3 regions of the Kitasatospora sp. NPDC051914 genome follow, and region 3 is predicted to be linked to each of the others. Evidence: riboswitches for the same ligand, from Rfam matches in the RefSeq annotation. Region 3 holds a riboswitch; each other region holds the start of a gene.

Region 1 (5,259 bases), on a different contig from region 3:
GCAGGGAGAACAGCAGGGAGTCGTGCCAGGTGTCGCGCAGGTGGAGGTCGTGCCGGATGCGGCCCTCCGGTTGGAAGCCGGCCCGGGCGAGCACCCGGGCGGAGGCGGTGTTGGCCGGGTCGACGCGGGCGGCGAGCCGGTGCAGGCCGAGGGTGCCGAACCCGAACCCGCAGAGCATGGCGGTGATCTCGCCGGCGTAACCGTTGCCCCAGGTGTCGCGGCGCAGCGCGTAGCCGATGGTGGCGGCGCGCTGCCCTTCGAGGCCGAGGACGGCGTTGCCGATCGGCAGCGCCTCCGGGCCGTCCTCACGGAGCGTCACGGCGAGGCGGTAGACGGTCCGCGGGTCCTTCTCGGCCTCTTCGAGGTAGAGCTCGATCTGGTCGGCGCACTCCTCCTCGTCGCGCGGTTCGAAGGGCAGGTAGCGGGCGGTCTCCGGGTCCCCGAAGATCGCGTGCAGGGCCGCGGTGTCCTCCGGGGTGAGCCGGAACTCGCGGATCGCCAGGCGCGGTCCGGTCAGGCGGACCTGTCGCACCGTCCGGACCTGTTCGGGTGTCATGGCGGCCGACCCTACCCTGCCGCCCCGCGACGGGCCCGCCGTGCCGCACGCCGGTCGCCGCACCGGCTACCGTACGGGGCGTGGACGACGAAGACCTGCAGCTCATCCCCCGTACCTGCGCCGAGGAACTGCTCGCCTGGGCGGATGCCGAGGGCCGCGCACCCGTCCCGGAGGAGGCGCTCCGGGAAGTGCTGACGCTGCTGGAACTGGGCGGCGCCCCGATGCACGACGGCCGGCCCGAGCTGGGCTCGGCCGTGCTGGAGCAGCTGTTGCACGAACGGCTCCACCTGTACGTGCAGCCGGCCGGCGACCCGGCGGCCTACGGGGAGGCGGTGCGGCTGCTGATCGACCGTCAGCGGGCGGCGCGGCGGCTGAACGCGAAGCGGCAGGAGCGCCTGCACGCCGAGGCGGAGTGGCAGGGCGAGCTGCTGGGGACGCTGCTGCGGCGGCCGCAGCTGCTGACCTGGCCGCGGCTGTACACGCTGCTGCTGCGCGCCGACGGCGTGGACACCGGGGATGCGGCGGCGGTGCGGGCCTGGCTGGACGCCTTCCGCGCGCTGGAGCCGGACGGCCGGACGGCGGCGTACGAGGCCCTGGTGGAGACCGGTGCGCTGGACGCGATGACCGGTGCGGACGCCGCACTGGGCTGGGGCGAGGCGCACCTGCTGTCGATCGGCATGGCCACCGACGGGGCACGGCGGCTGCTGGAGTACGGCCTGATGCAGCGCAGCTACCGCAACCTGGCGGCGCTGACCGCGATGGGCGAACCGATGCCGTTCGAGCTGCGGGGCGAGTTCGAGGACTTCGAGCAGGTCGTGGCGGACGTCGCGCTGTGGCTCTGCGGCGAGTGGACGGTGCCCGGGCTGCCGGCCCTGCTGGTCGCGGAGTACTCGGACCTGGCCCCCGAACCGGGCACCGAGGAACTGGAGGCGTACGCGGCGGCCCGGCAGACGCACGACGAGGAGTGAGCGAAGCCGGGGGCGTGCGTTTCGGCTAGGGCTGGACGCCGTGGGAGCGGAGCCAGCTCAGCGGGTCGACGGGGGCTCCGCCGCCGGGGCGGACCTCCAGGTGGAGCCGGGGCGAGGTGACGCTGCCGGTGGCGCCGACCGCGCCGAGGACGGTGCCGCGCTCGACCGGGCCGTCGGTGGTGGCGAGCCGGGCGAGGTGGCAGTACCAGATCTCGGTGCCGTCGGGCAGGGTCTGGACGATGCGGTAGCCGTACGAGCCGGCCCAGCCGGCCGAGGTGACGGTGCCCGGGCCGACCGCGGTGACCGGGGTGCCGGTGGCGGCCTCGAAGTCGAGGCCGGTGTGCAGGTGGGCCCAGTGCGAGCCGGAGGGGCCGTACTGGGTGCCCAGGGTGTAGCCGGTGGTCGGCAGGGCGAGGGCGGTGGCCTCCACGGCGGCCTGCGCGGCGCGGCGGGCCTCGGCCTCCTGGGCGGCGGCGAGGCGGGCGGCCTCGTCGGCGGCGGTGCGGTGGTCGGCCTGCTGCTGGATGCGGGCGGCGAGGGCGAGGCCCGGGTCGGCGTCGGGTGCCTCGTCGGGGACGGAGACGGCGGGCTCGGCAGCGGCGGCCGGGCCGGCGGCGGCCGCGGTGAGGCCGGCGGCACCGAAGGTGGCGGCCATGGTCGCGGTCACACCGAGCAGCGGGCTGCCGCCCCTGGTCTGGCGGGGCAGCCGGTGGCGGGCCTGTTCGGCCTGCTCCCAGGGGTGGTCGAGGAGCCGGGTGGCTGCGGCGGTGGGGTCCGCCGAGTGCGTCGACGCCACGGGGGCGCACTCCTTTCCTTCCCTCTCGCCGACCGGGTTAGCTGACGGGTTCGGAGCAGGAAGGTCTCCTACGGCTGGGCCACCGGCCCGGCCGATTCACCCCAAGGAAGGTGGTTCCCCGGCTCCCGGGCCCACCGTGAAGGCAGACGCGGGATTGAGCGACACGCGCACGGTGCCGTGTCGGTACGGCGTTGCCGACCGCGCTGCGTTATCAAACGTTAATGCTATGCCCGCCCTGATTCCAAGCGTCTGAGCCAGTGGATTCGTCGGGACTACGGGCACGATGGGCGATTTGCCATGGATTGTCGGTTGGATGGTGACTCAGGGTGATAAGCCGTCGAAGCTGAGTATCCGTACTCATGCCGGTCCACCGGCGCTCCGGGACGCTGCAGGCATGAGCGCACCCATGCAGCCCCGCACCACGGCCGCCTACTACGTGCAGGCCGTCCTGTCCTTCGCCCTCGCCACGGCCGCCCTCGCGATCGGGATCGCCTGCCTTCCGGTGGACGCCTGGGTGCGGGCCTTCCTGGCGGTCGCCCTGCTCTACGTCATCACCTCGGCGTTCACCCTGGCCAAGGTGGTCCGCGACCGCCAGGACGCGGGCGAGCTCGTCTCCCGGGTCGACCAGGCCAGGCTGGACAAGCTGCTGGCGGAGCACGACCCGTTCCGGGCGGACGGCCTCTGAGCCGCCCGCCCCGGTCAGCCGCCGGAGGCGGCGGCGCGGGCCCGCTTGGCGGCGAAGGTCTCGCCGCCGGCCGACCAGTTCTCGGCCGGGAGCTCTTCGATGGCGACCCAGATGTTCGACGGGTCCACCCCGGTGATCCGGGCGTACGTCGCGGTGAGCTCCCGGGCGATCTCCGCGCGCTGCTCCTCGGTACGGCCGACCAGCTGCTTGACGCTGATGAAGGGCATGACGCCTCGCTCTCTCGGTTCCCGCGGTCCGGCGGCACGCTACCGCAGGGCGGGGCCGCACTTGACGGCTAAGGCTATTAGCCATAGCTTTTTGGCTACAGGCAATCAGCCAGGCATTCAGCCACCAGGCCGAGGAGGCCCGCCGTGAACGACACCCGGAGCGCACTGAAGACCCGCCACCTGGACGTCCCGGGCGGCCGGCTGGCCTACGACGACACCGAGCAGGGCGGCGGCGTCCCGGTCGTCCTGCTCCCCGGCATGCTCGACCTGCGCGCCGCCTACCGGCACCTGCACCCGCTGCTGACCGCCGCCGGGCACCGGGTGGTCACCATGGACCTGCGCGGACTCGGCGAGTCCTCGACCGCCTGGGACGACTACTCGCCGACCGCGATCGCCGGCGACGTCCTCGCCCTGCTCGACCACCTCGGCATCCGCCGCGCCGTCCTGGTCGGCAGCTCGTACACCGGCGCCACCGTCGTCCGGGCCGCGGCCGACGCCCCGGAGCGGGTCGCCGGAATCGTCCTGATCGACGCGTTCTTCGAGAACTTCCCGCCCAACCTGCTGCAGAAGGCGATGGTCGGCCTGCTCGGCCCGGCCCTCACCTGGTTCCCCTCGCTGTGGGGCGCGGCACAGAGGTTCTACTACCCGAACCGGCGCCCGGCCGACTTCGACGCCTACCGCGCCCGGCTGGTCGCCGCGCTCAAGCAGCCCGGCCGCCGGCAGGCGGTGCGCGGGTACGTCCGCGGCGACTCCGCACCGACCGGCTGGGGCGCGGACGTCACCTGCCCGGCGCTGGTCGTCATGGGCGGCGCCGACCCCGACTTCCCCGACCCGGCCGCGCTCGCCGAGCGCCAGGCGCAGGCCCTCCGGGGCCGTAAGGTGATCATCGAGGGCGGCGGCCACTACCCCATGGCCGGGTACCCGCAGGCCACCGCCGACGCCCTGCTGCCCTTCCTGGACGAAGTGAACGAGGTCGCCTGATGCCCAGGGCCGGACTGAACCCCGCCGCCGTCGTCGACCACGCGGTCGGACTCCTCGACGAGCAGGGCCCGGAGGCGCTGACCCTGGCCGCCGTGGCCGGCCGCGCCGGCGTCGCCACCCCCTCGCTCTACAAGCACGTCACCGGCGGACTCGCCGAACTGCGCCGCCTGGTGGCCGTCCGGGTCACCGACGAACTGACCGAACGGCTCTCCCGCGCGGTGCTCGGCCGCGGCGGGGACGAGGCCCTCGCCGCCCTGGTCGACGCCTACGTCGACTACGCGGTGCGCCACCCGAACCGCTACGCGGCGCTCCCGCAGGCCCCGCAGGACGATCCGGAGCTCACCGCGGCCGCCGGCCGGCTGGTCGAGGTGATCCTCGCGGTGCTGCAGGGCTACGGCCTGGCCGGATCGGAGCTGATCCACGCCACCAGGACGGTCCGCGCGACCGTCCACGGCTTCGCCTCGCTGGCCACCGCGGGCGGCTTCCGGCTCGCCGAGGACGTCACGGTGTCCCGGCAGCGGCTGACCGGAGTGCTGGTCGAGGGCCTGCGGCACTGGCCGCGCTAGCCGTACCCGACCGCCCGTGGCCGGCCGGCCGTGACCTCGTGCCGCCGTGCGCGTTGTGCAGGGCATGAAGAAGCGCAGCATGCTCGCCTTTGCCTCCCTCGCCGTCGGCGTCGTCGCCTCGCTGACCACCCCGAGCGCCCACGCCGACATGCCCCAGCAGCGCATCGGCGACGCCAAGGCCGTCACCGGCACCGAGCTGCCGGACACCGCTGCCGACGGGCAGGCGACCACCGACGCCGACCTGCTGTAGGCCCCCACGGCACTCGGGCAACCCGTCAGGGGCGCCCGGGACTCCGGTACCGACGGGCCCGCGCCGTACGGCGCGGGCCTCGGTGCTGTCCGGGCCCGGGGTTGACTCCGGGCCGGTCGGCGGCGGAAGGTTCGTGGAGCACCCCCGCCCCCGCACCAGGACCGCCATGGACACCGTCACCGACCGACTCCGCAGCAACCTCACCGGCCAGCCGCTGCTGGCGACGCTGG
Region 2 (5,259 bases), on a different contig from region 3:
CGTCGAAGACGGTGCCCTTGTCGCGGCCGAGGGCGTGCACGGCCACTCCCCCGGCGGCGTTGCCGTACAGCACGCCGGAGGTGTAGTCGAAGTCGTTGAGGTAGGCGCCGTGCTCGATGCCCCAGCCGCCGTTGTGGTAGGCCACGAAACGGTCGACGGTGTGGTGGTGGCGGGCGTTCAACCAGACGAAGATCCCGTTCTGCAGGTTGTTGTGGGCGAGGCAGCGTTCGAAGGTCCAGACGCCCTCGCTGGTCTCCGGCCACTCGTAGCCGGAGGCGCCGGCGGCGCCCTGGACGCCGACCGCCACGCAGTCGCGGGCGGTGCCGCCGGTGCCCGCCCCGAGCGAGAAGCCGGTGAGCCGGTAGCCGCGCGGGACGGGCTCGTACACGGTGCGGGAGGCCACGCAGGACTCGTAGGCGATGTCGTCGGACGGCTCCTGCGGGGTGCGGGTGTCCGTCGGCCCGTCCCACCAGTAGGCGTCCTCCCAGGTGTCGTGGCTGATGCAGCTGCGGAAGGTGATGCCGTGGCTGGCGTGCGGGACGAAGGCGTGGCTGCCGGCGTCGCGGACGACGACGCCCTCGACGGCCGTGCCGCGGGAGGCGTCGCCGAGCATGTGGAAGTGCAGCCCGTACCGGCCGAGGACCGGCTCGGTGACCGGGGTGCCGTTCCAGGTCTCCTTGCCCGCCTTGCGGGGGCCGACCCAGCGGAGGGCGGCGTGCCGGACGTCGGCCCGCCGGGAGCTGGTCAGGTGGACGTGGGTACGACCGCGGGGGGTGCCCTCGATCCGCACGCTGCGGGTCAGGTTGAGCACCTCGGCGCCCGCGGTGACGCCGCCGCCGACCGCGACGCGCGGGTGGGCGTGCGCCAGGGGTGCGGTCAGCGTGACGGTGCGGCCGTCGATCCGTCTGATCGTGCACAGATCGTACCGGGTGGAGAAGTCGTCCTCGTCGGGGGGTCCGGTCGGGGTGACGGCGAGCTCGTCGCCGGGCTGCCAGCCGGTCGGCGGCTCGGCCAGCTGCAGCTCGATGGCGCCGGCTTTCAGCGCGGCCGCGGCCCGCACCCACGCGGTCTTGGCGGCGCCGTCCAGTCGCAGGTAGCCGGAGCCGGTGACCCAGAGGCCGGTGTCCCCCTCCACCACCGTCATGCCGCCGCCCCGGAAGGATCGTTCGTCCACAGATGGAAATCTCAGGGCGTGCACGGAGCCGTCCGCGGGGGCCAGCACCAGGGTGCCGCGCACCTCGACGCTGCCCGCCGAGGCCAGCGCGACGCTGCGCCCGGGGGCGAAGACCAGCGAACCGCCCGGCTCCACGAGCAGCGAGCCGACCGCGGCGTCCACGTCCAGCAGCACCCGGTCGGCGATCCGCACGGCGCTCTTCGAGCCGGGTACGGCGCCGCCCCAGCCGGCCGCGTCCGACCAACGGCGGCCCGTCAGATCGACCGGGGAAGGCGAGGGCTCGGCCGGGGCCGGGGCGGCGTGCGCGTGCCCGGCAGAGGCCCCTGCAGGGCCCGCGGAGGGTGCCGCGGAGGCCGGCGGCGGGGCGGCCGGAGCGGCGAGCGCCCGGCGGGCCAACTCCCCGCCGCCGACCGCTGCGGCGGCGACCGGCGCGGCGATCCAGCCGAGCAGCCGGCGGCGCCCCGGGCGACGGTGCGAGCCCGCCCGCCGCGGCACCCCTTCGGGCATCCCGTCACCGTGCTCCATGATCGGCCCACCCCTCCCCCGGGCCCCGCCCGGGCCCGACGCCTGAAGCATAAACAAGCCCGTTTCGACCCAAGAGTTTTGCGCAGAAGCGGCCGAATTCGATCACGATCACACCGAAGAATCGATCATGAATTCATTCAAGATCGACTGTGATCGGCATCACACATGTTTGCGGTTTGAACTTAACTCTGTCTAATGTCCTCCCACGTTCGTGGTCACACGGACCCAGTTGGCCCGAACGCCGAGTCCTGCCGGCGGTCCGACTGGCAATGCGAAACGCACTTCGGCAGGGGCGGGGGAACCAGGTAAGTCGCCCGGGAACGGCCATGCGCCGTTCCTCGGCTTGGGGTGAAGCCGCGCGCGCGGAAACAGCGGAAAGACCGCTGCCTCCGCGCGGGCGGCCGGGCAACTCCAGCCCGAATCCGACAGCTCACCTCGCAGGCGTGGGAGAGGAACGCTCCTTCATGCTGTCCATCAACTCCAAGCGCGGCCGCCGCATTCTCGCCACCACCGGCGTCGTCGGCATCGGTCTGTCGATCCCGTCCCTCGCCGCCGGCACCGCCTCCGCCGCCTCGGTCGCCACCTGGGACAAGGTCGCCCAGTGCGAGAGCACCGGCAACTGGCACATCAACACCGGCAACGGCTTCTACGGCGGCCTCCAGTTCACCAACAGCACCTGGTCCTCCTTCGGCGGCACCGCCTACGCCGCCCGCGCCGACCTCGCCACCAAGGACCAGCAGATCGCCATCGCCGAGAAGGTCCTGGCCGTCCAGGGCCCCGGCGCCTGGCCCGTCTGCTCGGTCAAGGCCGGCCTGACCAAGGGCGGCCCGGCCCCGGAGATCAACCCCGGCGGCTCGTCCTCCACCACCACCGCCTCGACCGGCAGCAGCACGGCCGCCAAGCCGGCCGCCCCGGCCGCGCCGAGCACCGGCTCCACCACCGCGAGCAGCGGCTCCACCGCCTCCGCCGGCACCTCCCAGGACGGCAAGGCCTGGCAGGGCAAGAAGTCCTGGCAGCAGAACCGCTGGAACCACGGCGGCACCTACACCGTCCGGGCCGGCGACTGGCTGTCGACCATCGCCGAGCGCAACCACGTCCAGGGCGGCTGGCAGAAGCTCTACGAGATCAACAAGTCGGTCCTGAAGAACGGTCCGCACTCCATCTACCCGGGCCAGAAGCTGTCGCTCGGCACCGGCGCCACCCAGGCCGCCCCGGCCAGGGCGCAGGCCGCCCCGGCCACCGCGGTCAAGGCGAGCACCACCACCACGGCCGCGAAGGCCACCGGCTCCAAGGCCGCCGCGGTCAACTTCGCGCTCTCCAAGGTGGGCCAGGCCTACATCTACGGCGGCACCGGCAACGGCGGCTGGGACTGCTCCGGCCTCACCCAGGCCGCGCTGCGCGCCGCGGGCATCTCCGTCCCGCGCATCGCCGCCGACCAGGCCGACTACTCGACCCGCGTCTCGCTGGACAACCTGCAGCCGGGCGACCTGCTGTTCTGGTCCAACAACGGCGCCAACTCGGGCGTGCACCACGTCGCCATGTACATCGGCGACGGCAAGTACGTCGAGGCGGCCAACCCGCGCGCCGGTGTGCGCGTCCAGACCATCGCCAACTGGGCGCCGGACTTCGCCGGCCGGGTCTGATCCACCCCCGCCCCGGCGTCCCGTACGCCGGAGCCAGGCGCCCGAAGCCGTGACTGGGTCCCACGGCCCGGGCGCCCCTCTCCCGACCGACGCCCCGGAGCAGCCTTCCGCCGCTCCGGGGCTTCGGCCTGCCCGCTTTCCCGCTTCCCGCTTTCCCGCCCGGATAGGCTGACGCTCCCCCGGAGTTGAGGAGTCGCCATGGCAGCGAAGGTCACCGTCACACTGGACGCCGATCTGGCGATCGAGGTCATGCTGGCCGCCGGAGCGGGCAACCCGCAGGACGCGGTCGAGCTCGTCGTCCGCGACTACCTGGCCCGCAGCCGGCGCACCGAGGCCCGCACCGGCGATGCCGCCGACGCCGAACGCACCGCCCGGCCGCACCGCACCGTCGAAGAGGGCTGAGGGATCGTCTGACGGCCCCGGGCAACCACCAGGGGCACCGGGACAATCGCTGGGGCGCGGGACCCCCAGGGACGGCTGCGGCCCCGGAGAGAGGGCTCTCCGGGGCCGTACGGGTGTGCCGCCGCCCGGTGGGCTCGGCGGGGGGTCAGCGCACGCTGGCGCCGGTGGAGCCGCGCATCACGAGCTCCGGCTGGAACATGAACTCCGCGCGCTGCGCGGGGTTTCCGCCGACCTCCTCGAGGAGGGCGTCGACGGCGGCGGTGGCCATGGCCTCCACCGGCTGACGGATGGTGGTCAGCGGCGGCTCGGTGAACGCTATCAGCGGCGAGTCGTCGAACCCGACCACCGAGACGTCCTGCGGCACGGACAGCCCGCGCTGCCGGGCCGCGCGGATCGCGCCGAGCGCCATCATGTCGCTGCCGCAGACGATCGCGGTGCAACCCTTGTCGAGCAGCACACCGGCCGCGGCGTGCCCGCCCTCCACGCTGAACAGCGTGTGGTGGACCCAGCCGTCGGCCTCCTCCTCGGTCAGCCCGAGGAGTTCCTGCACTGCCGCCCGGAAGCCCTCGACCTTCCGGAGCACCGGCACGAAGCGCCGCTGCCCGATCGCGAGGCCGATCTTCGTGTGTCCGAGCTCGACCAGGTGCTGGACGGCCATCCACATCGCTGCCCGGTCGTCCGGCGAGATGAACGGCGCGGCGATCCGCTCGCTGTAGCCGTTGATCATCACGAACGGCACCTGGCGGCCGATCAGCTTGTTGTACCGCTCGTGGTCGGCCGTGGTGTCGGCGTGCAGGCCGGAGACGAAGACGATGCCGGCCACCCCCCGCTCCACCAGCAGCTCCACGAGTTCGTCCTCGGTGGAGCCACCGGGGGTCTGGGTGCACAGGACCGGCGTGTAGCCGTGCCGGCTGAGCACCTGCTCGATCACCTGCGCGAGCGCCGGGAAGATCGGGTTGTTGAGCTCCGGGATGATCAGGCCGATCAGACCCGCGCTGCGCTGCCGCAGCCGGGTGGGCCTCTCGTACCCGAGTACGTCGAGGGCGGCCAGTACGGTCTGGCGGGTGGTCGCGGAGACGCCCGCCTTGCCGTTGAGTACGCGGCTGACGGTGGCTTCACTGACCCCCGCCTGCGCCGCGATGTCCGAGAGTCGCGCCGTAGTCACGATCCCAGAGCCTATTGCAACCATCTCAGACCGCCCACCATACGGTGCTGTCCGCTGCCAGCAGAATCTCGCCGTCCGCGGCCTCGGTGTCCGCGGAGGACAGCAGGATACGTCCGGGAGCCGCGATCCGGACCGGCGCACCGGTGGTGTTGGAGGTGCAGACGAAGGAGCCCTGCGCGCTGTCCCGGCGGAAGGCCAGCACGCCCTCGGGCGCCTCCAGCCAGGTCACCTCGGTGCCGGCGCCGAGCGCGGGGTGCGCGCGGCGGACGGCCAGCGCGGAGCGGTAGAGCTCCAGGGTGGAGGTCGGGTCGCCGGTCTGGACCTCGACGCTCAGCCCGGCCCACTCGGCG
Region 3 (5,259 bases):
ACTGCGAGGACTTCGCCCCGGTACTGATCAACACCGGCCAGCACCGCGAGATGATCGACCAGATGCTGGACCGCCTGGAACTGACCGCCCATCACGACCTGGAGGTGATGACCCACCGCCAGCAGCTGTCCGACCTGACCTCCCTGCTGGTCGGCAGGCTCGGCGAGGTACTGCGCGCGGAAGGACCCGACCTGGTCATCGTCCAGGGCGACACCACCAGCACCCTGTGCGGTGCCCTCGCCGCCTTCTACGAACGCATCCCGGTGGCCCACGTGGAGGCCGGACTGCGCAGCGGCGTCCTCGACAACCCGTTCCCCGAGGAACTCAACCGACTGCTGGTCACCCGACTCACCCGCTGGCACTTCGCCCCCACCGAGTGCGCCGGCAAACAGCTCCAGGCCGAGGGCGTGCCCTCCGACAACGTCTACGTCACCGGCAACACCGTGATCGACAACCTGCTGTGGACGCAGTCCCGCCAGGTCGGCCGCTCCGCGTTCCGCACCCGGCGCCGCGGCATCCTGGTCACCCTGCACCGGCGGGAGAACCAGGGCGACCAGATGCGCGCCATGGCCGCCACACTGCTGCGCCTGGCCCAACGCAGCGACGTCGAGATCCTGCTGCCGGTGCACCGCAGCCCGGCCGTCCGCGAGGTGCTGCTGACCGCGCTCGGCCACCACCCGCACATCACGCTGACCGACCCGCTGGACTACTTCGACTTCACCGCCTCGCTGGCCGCCAGCGAGATCGTCCTCACCGACTCCGGCGGCGTGCAGGAGGAGGCCCCCAGCCTGGACAAGCCGGTCCTGGTCCTGCGCACCACCACCGAGCGCCCCGAGGTGGTCTCCACCGGTGCCGCCCGGCTCGTCGGCACCGACCCCGACGCCATCCACACCGCGACCAACGCCCTGCTGGACGATCCCGCCCTCTACCGGAGCATGGCCGACGCCCGGAGCCCGTTCGGCGACGGCCGCGCGGCGCAGCGGATCGTCACCCGGCTGGCCGAGGACTTCGCGTCCGCCTCGACGGTCGGCACCGCGGTCGGCGCGGCCACCGGCGACATCCTGGCGCAGCGGTGAGACCCGTCCGCGGCCCTCGCCCGGAGGTGACGGACGCCGCGGAGCGGACCATGCTGGTGGACATGCACCTGGACCGGCCCACCTGGGCCGCGCTCACAAGAGGCCGGGCGGGCCGCCCGCCCCGACCCTCCCGGCGGATCCGGTGGATCCTGGTGACCCTGGGCAGCCTGCTCATCGCGCTCGTTCTGGTGGTGGCCATCGGCCTGTCCTCCGGATCGGACGTCAAGACGGTCCACGGACCCTGGCGGGTGGTGTTCGACGGCGAGGGGCTCGTCGGCTTCGACGACGGCACGGTGGTCCTGAAGCCCCGCCACTCCGCCGCGCCCTCCGAGACCCACGCCGCGCTGGTGGTCTCCGTCGACTCCCACGGCAAGCTCGACTACCGGCTCCAGATGCGCACCGCCGAGCAGTTCCGCCGGCCCGACCCCAACTCCTGGGAGGTCGCCTGGGTGCTGTGGCACTACACCGACCCCCAGCACTTCTACTACCTGGCCCTCAAACCCACCGGCTGGGAACTGGGCAAGGAGGACCCCGCCTATCCGGGCTCCCAGCGCTTCCTGGCCACCGGCCTTCCCGCCTACCCGATCGGCCCCTGGTACGACGTCGAGATCCAGCAGAGCGGCCCGACCATGTCGGTGACCGTGCAGGACCGGCCCCTGGTCACCTTCACCGACGAGGAACGCCCCTACCTGGAAGGCAACGTCGGCCTGTACAGCGAGGACGCCCACGCCGAGTTCCGGCACTTCGCGTATTGATCGGACGCAGCCGCGCAGGCGGCCGTCACCGCCAACGGCCCCACGCGTGCCGCGGGCGCCGACCACGGTGGAAAGCCCGATCGCGCAGGGCCCGGTCGACCAACGGCACGCCCCGCACGTCCGGCTGCGACCCGAGCGGCCGCACGGCCCCCACGGCCAATTCCGCCGCAGGTGCAACTTCCCCGGCCGGGAGATGCGCTGCTCTTATCGCCGGCCCTGCGGCGCCTCATTTCGACGAGGACGGAAGAACGACGGAATCGTTCTCCTCGAGGCCCGAAACCACTTCCGTGAGCTGGTCACCGGCAAGCCCGGGCCGCACTGTCGTGCGGACCCGAACGCTCCTTCGGTACCAGGTCGGCCCGGCCCGTTCACCGGCGCTCGGCGCCTGCCCGGTCGGGGCCGTCTCGGTGTTGGCAGGGGGCGCCGGTGTTGTTCCGGCGCCCCCGGGGTGACCGCCTCCGTGTCAGGGGGTGGGCACGGGCATCGTCGCGAATGCGGTGTTCAGGCTCTGCCACATGGGCTTGGTGGTGGGGATCATGTCCTCGGCGTAGTTCCACCAGAAGTACCCGCCCGCGTAGTAGGGCAGGTCGATGTGCAGGCCGTAGTAGTAGTTGAGGAGCGTGGTGGCCTGGCTCTGGGTGGTGGTGGTGACGGGGTCGGGCAGGCCGATTTCACCGAAGGCGAGTTTGGCGTTCGGGTACAGCGTGTGCAGTTGCTGGAAGTAGGCGGTCCAGGTGGCCGCGCTCGGCCGGATGTTGTTGCAGTCGGCTTCGTAGTAGCTGAGCGTGACGTAGTCGAGGCCGTTGCGCATGCTCGCGGGCACGTACTGGTTGGTGAAGGCGATCGGGTCGAGCTCGGAGGGGCCGTTGCCGCAGCCGATGTCGTAGTAGAGGGTCAGTGCGGCGCGCTTGCCGGCGGCCTTGACCTGGTTGTAGGCATCGGTGATCTTGGCGGAGACGTCGCTGTAGCTGCCGGTCCAGTTGCCGTTGACCTCGTTGCCGATCTCCCAGAGGTCGACCTGGTTGCCGAAGGCGTTCAGGTACTGGGCGACCCGGTCGTGGTAGGCCTGGGCGGAGTAGTCCTTGAGGTAGTAGGAGTCGAGGACCTCGCCCATGAGGTAGCTGACCGGCTGGAGCTGGTTGACCGCCTGGGTGTACTGGGAGGGGTTCACGTTCTCGTCGAAGACGATGCGGGTGGTCGGCCTGTGGGACAGCTGCTTCGACGAGGCGACGATGGCGGCGAGGTTCGAGACGTCGTCGACGGTGACGCCGTACAACGGGCCGGGCAGCTCCCTCATGCCCGCCGGAGCCTGCGTGGCGGTGGCGGTGGCGGTGGGCGCGGGGATCGGGGTCGGGGCGCTCGACGTCGGTGCCGTGGTGGGTGTTGCGGCCGTGGCGGTCGGGCTAGGTGTCGCCGTGGCGGTCGGGGAGGCCGTGGCGGTCGGGGAGGCCGCCGTGGCGCTCGCGGTCGGCGCTGGGGTGGATCCGTCGCCGACGGTCAGTGTGCGCGCGGGCAGGTTGTGCCGGGTGCCCGCAAGGTCGCGCCAGTAGCCGAACTCGGAGTAGGTGCCGGCCGGCAGGGCCAGCGCGCCGGTGGTGATCGACACACCCCCCGGGCAGATCCGTACGGAGCGGGCCGCGCCGGGGAAGTCGGTGCGCTTGCCCGCGGGGTCGCGTACCGAAACACCCAGGGTGTCGGCGGTGAAGCAGCGCGAGGAGTGCACGGCGAGGGTCGCGGTGGCGGCGGTGCCGGCGGCCATGGCGGTCGGGCCGAGCCCGTCCTGGACGACCTTGGGGCCGTCGGCGGAGGCCTGCGCATGGCCGACAAGAGGGATGGCCAGCAGGCCGACAGCGGCCAGCGCGCCGATCCGGACAGGAGTGGAGATAAAACGCATGGGCGGTACCTCTGCGACGCCTGCGAGGTGAGCTGTCGGGTTCGGGCCGCATGAGGTGGCCCGGCCGCCCGTGGAACGGCTTCACCCCTAGCCCGGGCCGGACCCGTGCGCGTGCGTGCGTGCGGGGGCCAAGGCGTCCTACCTGGTTCCCCCGCTCCCGTCCGTACCGGTGCTCGATCGACCGCCGACGGGTGGACGGGACTCGGCGTCCCGGCAGCGGGTCCGTCTTTCGGCGGACGACGCGAAGCAGGCTAGCAGGAGACATCGTGTACGAGTCAACGCTCTGCGCCGCACCTCACGCACTGTGCAGCAGGCCGCTGCGCTGCGCCGCTGCGCCCCCTCGCGCCGGACGGACACGGCGGGAAAGGCGGCGACGGCTTCGGCCGGTCCTGCCCGAACAAGGGCTCTGCCGGCTCCCGGGTCGCCCGGGCGCGGGGGAGGAGCGGACCAGTCGCCGGCCCCGCCCACGCGGCCGTCGTGGACCGGCGGCGAGGCGATCGGGATGTCCCCGGTCGCCGTGCTCTCCCGGCAACGCTGCGGCCTGCGCGAGGGCCGCTTGGCAGCGTCCGGCCCTGCCCGGACGGGCGCGGCGCGGTGGCCGCCCGCCCGAGACACCCCTGCCCACCGGCCCGGTGCAGCCCGACCGGCACCCCGCCCCCGCCGCGGCCGCCGCCGAAGCCGCGGCCGCGGCGGGCCGGCGGCCGGCCCCGGTACCCCCGCTCCTGCCGCAGGCCGAACACCTCGCCCTCACCGCCACCCTCGCCGGACAACAGGTCCCCGAAGCCTGGCTGGAGAACATCCCGGCCCCCGACGAGGACGACACCGGCCAGCAGCACCTCTACCGGCGCCTGGTCGCGGCCGTCGCCCACTGGCGGTTGCGCCACCACGTGAGCGGCGACGACCCGCTCGGCCCGCCGCCCGACGGCCCCGCCCACGACGAATGGCAGCACCTGGCCCAGGCCCTCGACCTCTACCAGCGCGCCCGGATCGAGGACCGCCTGCAACTGCTGCGCCTGCGCCGCGACGCCGACCGCGAACGCCTCGAGGCCGCCGCCCGGCAGGCCGCCGCCACCCCCACCGCCCGCACCCCCGCCGCCAGGCCCGCCCGCCCCGCCCAGCGCGGACGGCCCTCCCGGCCCCGCCGCCCCGGCGGCCGGGGCCGCCGCTGACCGCGCTGTCGGCGTACTCGTTGAAGTTCAGGCGGGTACAGATGGACGTGCTCAGCCGCGTGACTTGTCAGGACCCGCACCTACCGGGACAGCAGAGAGCCCTTGTCGTCCGCGCCGGCCGGACCGGATGATCAGCTCATGTACGTAGGCCAAGGCACCTTCGACGACATCCCCCTGGGTGCCCTCTTCCCCCAGCTGTCTGCCGCTGGCGTCGAATCACTGAACCTCTTTCATCCTGTCTCGTCGGGGTGAAATGCCTGGTCAGCGGGTTCCAGTGACGCAACAGGGCCCCTCGTCGTTGCCGTGGTGATCTCACTCATCACGTCGCCGCCGAGGGGCCCTGTTGGTCTCGTATCGAGCCATGC

The links. A riboswitch is a leader RNA that binds a small molecule or an ion and turns the genes downstream of it on or off. The one in region 3 is predicted to bind cyclic di-AMP.
Region 1: linked by a shared signal. The riboswitch ahead of AB0M03_RS19165 (M23 family metallopeptidase) and the one ahead of AB0M03_RS38550 (hypothetical protein) in region 3 are both predicted to bind cyclic di-AMP.
Region 2: linked by a shared signal. The riboswitch ahead of AB0M03_RS23385 (transglycosylase family protein) and the one ahead of AB0M03_RS38550 (hypothetical protein) in region 3 are both predicted to bind cyclic di-AMP.

Annotation. Positions count from the first base shown of each region.
Region 1 is NZ_JBFAXX010000027.1:21,086-26,344, forward strand. Features, by position in the region: gene AB0M03_RS19155 (GNAT family protein) at 1-556, opposite strand, end outside; gene AB0M03_RS19160 (hypothetical protein) at 637-1,524, shown strand; gene AB0M03_RS19165 (M23 family metallopeptidase) at 1,550-2,320, opposite strand; cyclic di-AMP (ydaO/yuaA leader) riboswitch at 2,332-2,491, opposite strand; gene AB0M03_RS19170 (YiaA/YiaB family inner membrane protein) at 2,715-3,005, shown strand; gene AB0M03_RS19175 (4-oxalocrotonate tautomerase family protein) at 3,020-3,232, opposite strand; gene AB0M03_RS19180 (alpha/beta hydrolase) at 3,377-4,213, shown strand; gene AB0M03_RS19185 (TetR-like C-terminal domain-containing protein) at 4,213-4,779, shown strand; gene AB0M03_RS19190 (hypothetical protein) at 4,844-5,029, shown strand; gene AB0M03_RS19195 (PaaI family thioesterase) at 5,163-5,259, shown strand, end outside.
Region 2 is NZ_JBFAXX010000036.1:15,473-20,731, forward strand. Features, by position in the region: gene AB0M03_RS23380 (hypothetical protein) at 1-1,699, opposite strand, end outside; cyclic di-AMP (ydaO/yuaA leader) riboswitch at 1,960-2,158, shown strand; gene AB0M03_RS23385 (transglycosylase family protein) at 2,143-3,342, shown strand; gene AB0M03_RS23390 (hypothetical protein) at 3,541-3,744, shown strand; gene AB0M03_RS23395 (LacI family DNA-binding transcriptional regulator) at 3,890-4,933, opposite strand; gene AB0M03_RS23400 (glycoside hydrolase family 13 protein) at 4,935-5,259, opposite strand, start outside.
Region 3 is NZ_JBFAXX010000122.1:1-5,259, reverse strand. Features, by position in the region: gene wecB (UDP-N-acetylglucosamine 2-epimerase (non-hydrolyzing)) at 1-1,076, shown strand, start outside; gene AB0M03_RS38555 (family 16 glycoside hydrolase) at 1,127-1,831, shown strand; gene AB0M03_RS38550 (hypothetical protein) at 2,295-3,725, opposite strand; cyclic di-AMP (ydaO/yuaA leader) riboswitch at 3,728-3,907, opposite strand; gene AB0M03_RS38545 (hypothetical protein) at 4,358-4,894, shown strand.